3 regions of the Saccharibacillus brassicae genome follow, and region 3 is predicted to be linked to each of the others. Evidence: predicted binding sites of a transcription regulator. Region 3 holds the regulator's gene; each other region holds the start of a gene.

Region 1 (3,278 bases), 870 kb from region 3:
AGCACGATGTCAACGCCGAGCTCTCCCCAAGGAAGTTCTTCAGGGTTGCGGTTCGCCAGAACCTTTACTTCTTTGCCGTTCACTTTGAAGAAGCCGTCGTGTACTTCGACTTCGCCGTTGAACTTGCCTTGCGTTGTATCATATTTCAACAGGTGTGCGAGCATTTTCGCATCGGTCAAGTCGTTGATTGCGACAACCTCGATACCTTGCACGTCTTGAATACGGCGGAAAGCCAAACGTCCGATACGACCAAATCCGTTAATTCCTACTTTTACAGTCATTGAACAGTTCCTCCTAAGAAAATGGTTTTTGAAGAAATGTTTTCATTTATTCAAGGCGTGTGTCTCCATATCGATGAAAACACGGCGCCATGAGTAACAAGTTCATCAGGCGCTCTCCAGCACCCGGACAATCTCCATCGCGGCCGCTTCGTCGATGACCAGAATGTCTTCCTGGCCGAACCGCAGCACCGCGTGGATCGCCTTCGCTTTCGATTTGCCGCCCGCAATGCCAAGAACGACGTCTGCCGCCTTGATATCGTCGAGCCTGAGTCCGAGCGTCAGCATGTTATGTACGACGCTGCCGCTCTCGTCGAAGTAATAACCGAACGATTCGGCTACCGCTCCCTTATCGCGAAGACCGTCGGTGGTAGCTTCGTCCAGCTTGCGCCTTCTAGCCATATCCACCGCGTTCCCGATCCCGTGCACAATGATGCGGGCGGTGCGGATCTCGCGAACGATTTCCTGGATGTTCGGGTCGTGTACGAGCGATTCGTACGCTTCCCGGCTCAAAAGATCGGGTACGTGCAGCAGCCGGTAATCGGCGCCGACGCGCTTGGCCATGTTGGAAGCGATCGTGTTCGCCTGGATTTCCAGGCTCTCGCCCAGTCCTCCGCGAGCCGGAACGAACCAGCTCCCCTTGAGGGGACCGTTGACCGGATAGGTCAGCTGCTCGGCCATTTCGGCCAGCGTCGTGCCTCCCGTTACGGCCACCACGTCTCCGCCCCGCATGACGCCGAGCAGCGCTTTGGCCCCGGCCTTGCCGAGTTCGCGCTTGGAGAGAGGCGATTCTTCGCAGTTCCCCGGAACGACCACGACTTTCTGGAGTCCGTAGAAACGGCGAATCTTCTCTTCCAGGTTGGACAATCCTACCAATTCCTTCAATACCGGTTCCAGACGCTCAAGAAGGAGTTGTCCGGCATCGCTGATCCGCATGCCCGCCGTGTCCGTTTCAATCAAGCCCTGCGCTTTCAGCAGATCGGTCTCGGCTCTCAGCACGCGTTCGGTCATCTGAAGGGAGTGGGCCAGCGTTCGGCGTCCCGTCGTGCCCGTCAGCATAATCTGATGCAGGATCGTATACCGTTTCTTGAGAGTTTCCATGAGATCGGGAAGCAGCTGCTGCTGAATTTCGAGAATGTTCTGCATGCGTTCCACCTCTGCAAACTTCGTCTGCCCGTATAATGTTGGACCAATGGACGATTATTGTCCCGGGAACACTTTTTATGTCCCACACCTAGTTTACCCAATTTGCCGCTGCGATGCAAGCTTTGCCCTGCGTATATTTTGCGCTTTTCCAATGTAGCCGACGGCCTACTAGATATGGGAAAAAGACATGCAGCAAGCGCATGATGTAGGGGTGTTTTTGTCCCCTTTTTCACAACTTTCTTAGGGCTTGCAATTTCTCTTGCTGCCTAGTATAATAATGATTGCTGCTGTTTGTAAGCGTGCGCCCGTGGTCCAATGGATATGACGTAGGCCTCCGAAGCCTGAGATCCAAGTTCGATTCTTGGCGGGCGCGCCATTATTTTTTACAGCATCCCGCCATTATTTTTTACAGCATCCCAGTGTATCGAAATGTTCCGTTAAGGGACAGCCCGTTATTATTTAACTGTATTTTTCATTCCTGACGCCGATATCGGCTATTTTTTTTGCATAAAGTTTGACTTTCTTTGACTTTATGTTTGGGATTGTTTATCATATGGGTAATACCAGCTAGACGTTTATCGGACCTTCGTTTGCGCAGGGTTCGACAGCTCATCCAGCCTGGGCATCCATTCCAATTCTAAGAGCGGAATCCATCCGTTCACAAGGAGGTTTTTCACTGTGGGTTACATTCCTATGGTCGTTGAACAAAGCAACCGCGGCGAGAGAGCGTACGATATTTACTCCCGTCTGCTGAAAGACCGCATCATCTTCCTCGGCACCGAAGTCAACGATGTCGTGGCCAACGCGATTATCGCACAGCTCCTGTTCCTCGAAGCGGAAGATCCGGAGAAAGACATCTACCTCTACATTAACAGCCCGGGCGGTTCGATCACGGCCGGCATGGCAATTTTCGATACGATGCAGTTCATCAAGGCAGACGTCTCCACGATCTGCGTCGGCATGGCCGCTTCGATGGGCGCATTCCTGTTGAACGCCGGCGCCAAGGGCAAGCGTTTTGCCCTGCCGAACAGCGAGATCATGATTCACCAGCCGCTCGGCGGCGCCCAGGGTCAGGCTTCGGACATCGAAATCCGTGCCCGCCGCATCCTCGCGCTGCGCGACAAGCTGAACCGCATCCTCTCCGAGCGTACCGGCCAACCGCTGGAACGCATCGAAAAAGATACGGACCGCGATTACTTCATGGAAGCTGCTGCGGCAGCCGAATACGGCATCATCGACAAAGTGATCGAGAAGCCGATTGCCGAAGCCGGCGTGAAGTAAACCGATTATCTCTTAAAAAAACAGCCGTCCGGCGCAAGCCGGACGGCTGTTTTGCGTAGATTGGCGCAACCCGGCGCTCATCAGCCTGGATTTGCGGTCAGTTACGGTCATCGCCGTGCCTGTATCGGTCATTGTCGTTCATTTGCGTTCATTAGGCGCGCATTTCGCAACCGTCCCGCCCGCTTTGCGTAATAGGTGCAGATACATAACCATTCGCACCTATATCCGAGGAGGACAATGCCCATGCAATTTCGCCATAACGATTTTCGCGTCTTCAGTTCGCTCCGCAGAGAAAATATGATCATCGAAGTCATTCAGGCCGGCGGCCTGCCGGAAAATTATAACGCCGAACTGGCCAAATCCGTAAACCATCACGATTCGGAACGGTTCGGCTGGCAGCAGGTGCGCATCCTGCTCGACGACTCTTCGGCCATTCTCGAAGCGGGCGCGCTCCAGTTCATGTTCGGCAATATCGAGATGGAGAACCGCTCCGGCGGCGTGGGCGGCTTCGCCAAGAAGTTCGTCGGCAGCGCCGTGACGGGCGAGACCGCGAGCAAGCCGGTCTACCGCGGC
Region 2 (3,278 bases), 2.5 Mb from region 3:
TGATGATGACCGTGTCTTTGAAGCTGACCGTCCGGCCCTGGCTGTCGGTCAAGCGGCCGTCTTCCATCACCTGAAGGAACATGTGCTGCACGTCCGGGTGGGCTTTCTCGATCTCGTCGAGCAGGATGATGCTGTACGGATTGCGGCGCACTTTCTCTGTCAGCTGTCCGGCTTCTTCATGGCCGACGTAGCCCGGAGGCGAGCCGATCAGCTTGGACACGGAGTGGCGTTCCATATACTCGCTCATGTCGAGGCGGATCATCGATTCGCTGCTGCCGAACAGTTCGTCCGCGAGCGCTTTGGACAGTTCGGTCTTGCCGACGCCGGTCGGTCCGACGAACAGGAAGGACGCGATCGGCTTGCCGCTGCTGCGCAGTCCGGCCCGTCCGCGGCGAACCGCTTTGGACACTTTGTCGACCGCTTCGGTCTGGCCGATGACGCGGCTTTCCAGACGGGCGGACAAGTTCTTCATCTTGCCGCGTTCGTCGGCCTGCAGCTTGCCGACCGGAATGCCGGTCTTGCGTTCGATAATGGCCTGAATATCTTCGACAGACACTTCAAGCACGTCTTCGCCGGAAGGTTCGCCGTTCAGCCGCGCGTTCAGGCCGGCTTCTTCGTCGCGCAGCTTGGCGGCGCGTTCGTAGTCTTCTTCGCGGGCCGCCGCGTCTTTCTCGAGCTTGATCTGCTCCAGGCGCGTTTTGATCTCGTCGCTGCCGCCGGTCGAAGCGCGCAGGTTCAGCTTCGCGCCGGATTCGTCCAGCAGGTCGATCGCTTTGTCGGGCAGGAAACGATCCTGCACGTAGCGGCTCGACAAGCGTACGCACGCTTCAAGCGTCTCGTCGGAGTAGCGGACGCCGTGGAACTGCTCGTATTTCGGACGCAGTCCTTTGAGAATAAGAATCGTCTCTTCGGCGGTCGGTTCGTTCACGATAACCGGCTGGAAGCGGCGTTCGAGCGCGGCGTCTTTTTCGATATGGCGGTATTCCTTGAGCGTGGTCGCGCCGATGACCTGCAGCTCGCCGCGCGACAGGGCCGGCTTGAGGATATTGCCCGCGTCCATCGAACCTTCCGCAGAACCCGCACCGACGAGCAGATGAATCTCGTCGATGAACAGCAGGACGTTGTCGCGCTGTTCCAGCTCGGCGATCAGCTGTTTGATCTTCTCTTCGAACTGTCCGCGGATGCCGGTTCCGGCTACGAGCGAAGCGACGTCCAGCGAATACACTTCCTTGTTCAGCAGCTTGGACGGCACCTGGCCTTCCGTAATGCGCAGCGCGAGCCCTTCGGCGATCGCCGTCTTGCCGACGCCCGGTTCGCCGATCAGGACCGGATTGTTTTTGTTCCGGCGATTGAGGATTTCGATCACGCGGTCGATTTCTTCGTCACGGCCGATGACCGTATCGATCTTGCCGCCGCGAGCCGCGTCGTTCAGATTGCGTCCGAGCTGGTCGAGCAGGCCGCCGCCGCGTTTGCCGCCCTGGGCGGAAGGCTGCGCGGAGCGCTGCGAAGCGCCGTTCGACGCTTGATTCGACTGCATGAAGCCGCGGAACATTTCTTCGAACGGGGAAGGACCGGAAGAGCCGAAGCCCGCCGTGAATGGCACGCCGCCGTTGACTTTGGCATAGCAGTCTTCGCACAGGAACATTTTCTCGGATTTATTGTTAATCGTGAGGCTGAGACCGACGGTTGCTTGATTCTGGTTACAGTGTTGACAGCGCATGAAGGCATGCCCCTTTCAAATGTGAGTTTATAGGTTTGGATAGATGATAATGAAGTCGGCAAAGTCAAAAGTTTGATCTTTTGCTCTGACTTTGACTTTCTTTGACCTTATTATACCGCATCTACATCCAGAGTCAATAGTTTTTCGGTTATTTTTAGTAAGTTTGTTGTGAAAGGTGGAATAAGGGGCATTAGACTCACGAAAAGACTTAACGCTGCGCGCCAAAAAGCCGCTTCGCCCGGAAGAACCGGGGAAGCGGCTGTTCGCGCGGAACCGCGCAGGAGAAACGTCGAGCGGACGTGTCGAGGCGCCGAGCGGAGACAAGCAAAGTATCGGGGAACTGCCGGTCGGATCGGATCGGATCGAGACGGGCGGCACACCGATCCGGCCGCCGACCACGCGGCCGATCCCTCCGCGTCGTACCCGGTCTTACTTCTGCGCGGCGGCTTCCGGATCGGTCGCAAGCGTCTCGCCGTTGCTTGCGATGACCTGTTTGTACCAATGGAAGCTGGCTTTGCGGGAACGGTTCAACGTGCCTTGGCCTTCATTGTCCTTGTCGACATGGATAAAGCCGTAGCGTTTCTTCATCTCGCCGGTGCCGGCGCTGACGAGGTCGATACAGCCCCACGGCGTGTAGCCGATCAGGTCGACGCCGTCGATGATCGCTTCTTTCATTTCCTTGATATGCTCGCGCAGGTATTCGATCCGGTAATCGTCGCGGATCGAACCGTCCGCTTCGACTTCGTCCACGGCGCCGAGGCCGTTCTCGACGACCATCATCGGCAGCCGGTAGCGGTTGTAGACGTTGTTGAGCACCCAGCGCAGCCCCTGCGGATCGATCTGCCATTCCCAGGCGCTCGCTTTGAGATACGGATTTTTGAGACCCATCGACATGTTGCCGCCGATTTTCTCCTGCTCCGGATCGGCGCTGACGCATACGGACGAGTAATAGCTGAACGTGTAGAAGTCGACCGTGCCTTCGAGCAGGATCTGTTCGTCTTCGGCTTCGAAGAGGAGCTCCACCCCTTTTTCCGCAAAATAACGTTTGGCAAAGCCCGGATATTGTCCGCGCACGTGCACGTCGCCGCACAGGAAGTTGCCGATATTGTCTTTTTGCTGCGCGAGCAGCACGTCGGCCGGATCGCTTGTCAGCGGGTAGGCGCACATATAGGCGATCATGCAGCCGATCTTGAAGTCGGGATCGATGGAATGGCCGAGCTTGACCGCTTTGGCGCTGGCGACGAACTGGTGGTGCAGCGCCTGGAAGCGGGCTTGGTCCGTACTGGAATCCGGGTTCGTCAGCTCCATGCCGTTTTCCGGAATCATGGCGCCGGCCAGGAACGTGCCGAGAGGCATCGTCAGGATATTGATTTCGTTGAAGGTCAGCCAGTATTTGACGATTCCTTTATACCGCTTGAACAGCGTCTCGCAGTAGTTCACGTAGAAGTCGATGACGCGGCGATCGGACCAGCCGTTATAGATTTTGGTCAGACTGAACGGCGCTTCGTAATGGGAGATCGTGACGAGCGGCTCGATGCCGCGCTGTTGCAGTTCGGCG
Region 3 (3,278 bases):
ACGGGACGGCGCGACGGTTCCGATAACAAGAACAGCGTGACGGTACTGGGCGCTTCGGACTTTGCGATTCGCGACGTGCGGATTATCGGCGCCGGCACGGCCGGCATTCTGGTCCGCGACGGTGCGACCGACGGCGTCATCGCCGGCAACGTTATCAAAAGCACCCGGGCCGACGGTATCCATATCACAGGCGGCAGCAGCCGCATCACGGTCGAAAACAATACGGTGAAGCAGACCGGCGACGACGCTATCGCCGTAGTCAGCTACCAAAAAGACGCAGCAGCGACGAGCGACATCGTTATTCGGGGCAACTCGGTCGGCTACGCATCCAAGGCGCGGGGCATATCGGTCGTCGGCGGAAGTTCGGTCACGATCGACAAAAACGCGATCAGCAACACGGAAATGGCCGGCATCTACATCGCGGTCGAACGACATTGGAATACGCGAAGCGTAAGCGGCGTGAACGTGAGCGGCAACAAGATCGTGAATGCGGGAACCCGTCCGACCGACGACCATCCGAACGTGCTGGTGTTCGCGGATCAGGGCAGCATCGACGAAGTCCGGTTTACCGGCAACCTGATTTCCGATTCGGTCAATGCGGGCATCGGTGTATGGGGAGACGGGCAAATCGGCAATATTTACTTCACGTCGAACCAGATCACGAATCCGGGCGGATCGGCCACGACGTTCAAAAAAGGCGAGATCCATGCCGAAGGCAACAGCGGATTCTAAGCGGAATTCACCATGGAACGGGGACTGCGGATTTCCGCGGTCTTTTTTTGCTTTCGATTTCCTGCGGCGCTTGGCAATTCAAAAAAACATGATATAATATATACAAAGTCAAAGAAAGTCAAAGTCAACGGAAAGAATATTCGTACAAGACTCTGTGACACGCCGCAAACGGACGGTGCCTCAAAAAAACCAGACGTTTCTTCCTTTTTGCGGAAGGGTTATTTTAAGAGTAGGCTCCACATCCGGACAATAGGCCGAGCGGCGGCTCAGGCAGATAGTGGAGGGTGGATCGATGCGTAATATTTCCGATATCATCGAACATTATTTAAAAACGGTACTGCAGGAAAGTCACGGAGGCATGATCGAGATTCAGCGCAACGATTTGGCCGATCGCTTTTCCTGCGTGCCTTCGCAGATCAATTATGTCATCAGCACGCGTTTTACGTTGGAAAAAGGGTATCTGGTCGAAAGCAAACGGGGCGGAGGCGGCTATATTCGTATCCAGCGGATCGATCTGCCGATGCATTCCGAGCTGCATGCCCACGTGCACGAGACGATCGGCAGCGAGATGAGCCAATCCGCGGCCGAAGGCTTGATCTACCGGCTGGTGGAGGCGAACCTTATCACCGGGCGCGAAGCGGCGCTGATGCGTTCGGCCGTTCTGCGCAATACGCTGCTGCTCAAGCTTCCTTACCGGGACGAGATGAGAGCGCGCATCATGAAGGCGATGCTGATCGCTTTGATGGGACAATCGGACTGACCGGAACTTTTGTTGTTCGGGCGTTTATTTTGCGAAGGAGGTGGGCGAGTGCTTTGTCAGGAATGCCAGCAGAGGCCCGCAACCCTGCATTTTACGAAGATCATCAGCGGCGAAAAAAACGAATTCCATATTTGTGAGCACTGCGCAAGGGAAAAAGGCGAGATGCTGCCCGGCCATTCCGGCGGCTTTTCGATCCACAATCTGCTGTCCGGCTTTCTCGATTTTGATATGGCCGGCAAAACGCAGTCCGGAAGCGCGGCGCAGGCTCCGCGGCTTCAATGCGAAGAATGCGGGATGACGTATGCGCAGTTCCGCAAAATCGGGCGGTTCGGATGCAGTTCCTGCTACAAGCATTTTGACGGCAAGATCGATCCGCTGCTCAAGCGCGTTCACGGCGGTACCGTGCATGTCGGCAAAGTGCCGAAGCGCGGAGGCGCCGACCTGCAGGTGCAGCGGGAGATCGAGGCGCTCAAGCAGGAGTTGCAGGAACGGATTGAAAAACAGGAATTCGAAACGGCCGCGCAGCTCAGGGACCGCATCCGCGAACTTGAACTGAAGCGGTCCCAGCGGTAGAGGAGGAACCGAACCATGTCGGATTTTGCGTTTACGGAACATGCGCTGAGCAGTTGGATGAAAGCCGAAGGCCAGGACTCCGATATCGTGGTCAGCAGCCGGGTGCGTATCGCGCGCAATTTGCGGGCGCTCCCGTTTCCGCTCGTGGCGAGCGAAGAGCAGGCCGAGGAAGTGCGCGTCCGGCTCGTCGAAGCGGCCGAACAGGCGTCAGGAGAGCTCGGGACGCTGCACGCGATCCGGCTCGACGAGCTGAACGAGATCGACCGGCAGGTGCTGGTCGAGAAACATCTGGTCAGTCCGGCGCTCGCCAACGAGTCGCAGGAAGCGGCCGTCGTCCTCAGCGACGACGAATCGCTCAGCATCATGGTCAACGAAGAAGACCATCTGCGTATTCAATGCCTGTACTCCGGCTTTCAGGTCAAGCGTGCCTGGGAGCGGGCGACGTCGGTGGACGACGTGCTGGAAGCTTACGTCGATTACGCGTTCGACGACCGGCGCGGGTATCTCACCAGCTGTCCGACAAACGTGGGCACGGGGCTCCGGGCGTCGGTCATGGTCCATCTGCCCGCTCTCGTCATGACCCACCAGATCGGCCGCGTCCTGAACGCGGTCTCCCAGGTGGGACTGACCGTTCGCGGCATCTACGGCGAAGGCAGCGAAGCGCAGGGGAATCTTTTCCAGATCTCCAACCAGATTACGCTCGGCCAGAGCGAAATCGAGATTGTGGACAACCTGGAAGGAATTGCGGCCCAGATCATCGAATATGAACGTCAAGCACGCAGCAGGCTCGTCGCGGAGTCCAAGATCCGGTTGTACGACCGGGTCATGCGCTCGTACGGCATTTTGACCCATGCCGCGATCATCGACGGCAAAGAAGCCGCTCAGCGGCTGTCCGATCTTCGGCTGGGCGTCGATCTGGGCTGGATCGAAAAGTTGACGACGACGCTGCTGAACGAGTTAACCATTTTGACGCAACCTCATTTCCTTCAGAAAACGTTCGGTGCTACAATGAATGCAGCGGAGAAAGACATGTACCGGGCGCAGCTGATCCGGGATAAGCTGGTCAAAAGCAAGGAATAATACCCGGTTCGGCGGTCGGATCCGTATTCGGCCTGGAGCTTACTACTTTGTGGAGGTGCTTTGTATATGATGTTTGGCAGATTTACGGAACGTGCGCAAAAAGTGCTGGCTCTTGCCCAGGAAGAAGCGGTAA

The links. The regulator CtsR, encoded in region 3, represses protease genes until heat stress. The targets are predictions, from matches to a motif close to ATGGTCAATAAAGGTCAAACA.
Region 1: the regulator CtsR is predicted to act here: its motif matches at 1,936-1,956, upstream of clpP (ATP-dependent Clp endopeptidase proteolytic subunit ClpP).
Region 2: the regulator CtsR is predicted to act here: its motif matches at 1,809-1,829, upstream of FFV09_RS18165 (ATP-dependent Clp protease ATP-binding subunit).

The regions. Positions count from the first base shown of each region.
Region 1 covers NZ_CP041217.1:2,711,448-2,714,725, reverse strand. The annotation lists gene gap (type I glyceraldehyde-3-phosphate dehydrogenase) at 1-281, opposite strand, end outside; gene FFV09_RS11405 (sugar-binding transcriptional regulator) at 387-1,424, opposite strand; tRNA gene FFV09_RS11400 (tRNA-Arg) at 1,726-1,800, shown strand; gene clpP (ATP-dependent Clp endopeptidase proteolytic subunit ClpP) at 2,103-2,705, shown strand; gene FFV09_RS11390 (AIM24 family protein) at 2,949-3,278, shown strand, end outside.
Region 2 covers NZ_CP041217.1:4,378,406-4,381,683, forward strand. The annotation lists gene FFV09_RS18165 (ATP-dependent Clp protease ATP-binding subunit) at 1-1,720, opposite strand, end outside; gene FFV09_RS18170 (6-phospho-beta-glucosidase) at 2,150-3,278, opposite strand, start outside.
Region 3 covers NZ_CP041217.1:1,843,397-1,846,674, reverse strand. The annotation lists gene FFV09_RS07860 (right-handed parallel beta-helix repeat-containing protein) at 1-732, shown strand, start outside; gene FFV09_RS07855 (CtsR family transcriptional regulator) at 1,025-1,492, shown strand; gene mcsA (protein-arginine kinase activator protein McsA) at 1,541-2,065, shown strand; gene mcsB (protein arginine kinase) at 2,081-3,145, shown strand; gene clpC (ATP-dependent protease ATP-binding subunit ClpC) at 3,212-3,278, shown strand, end outside.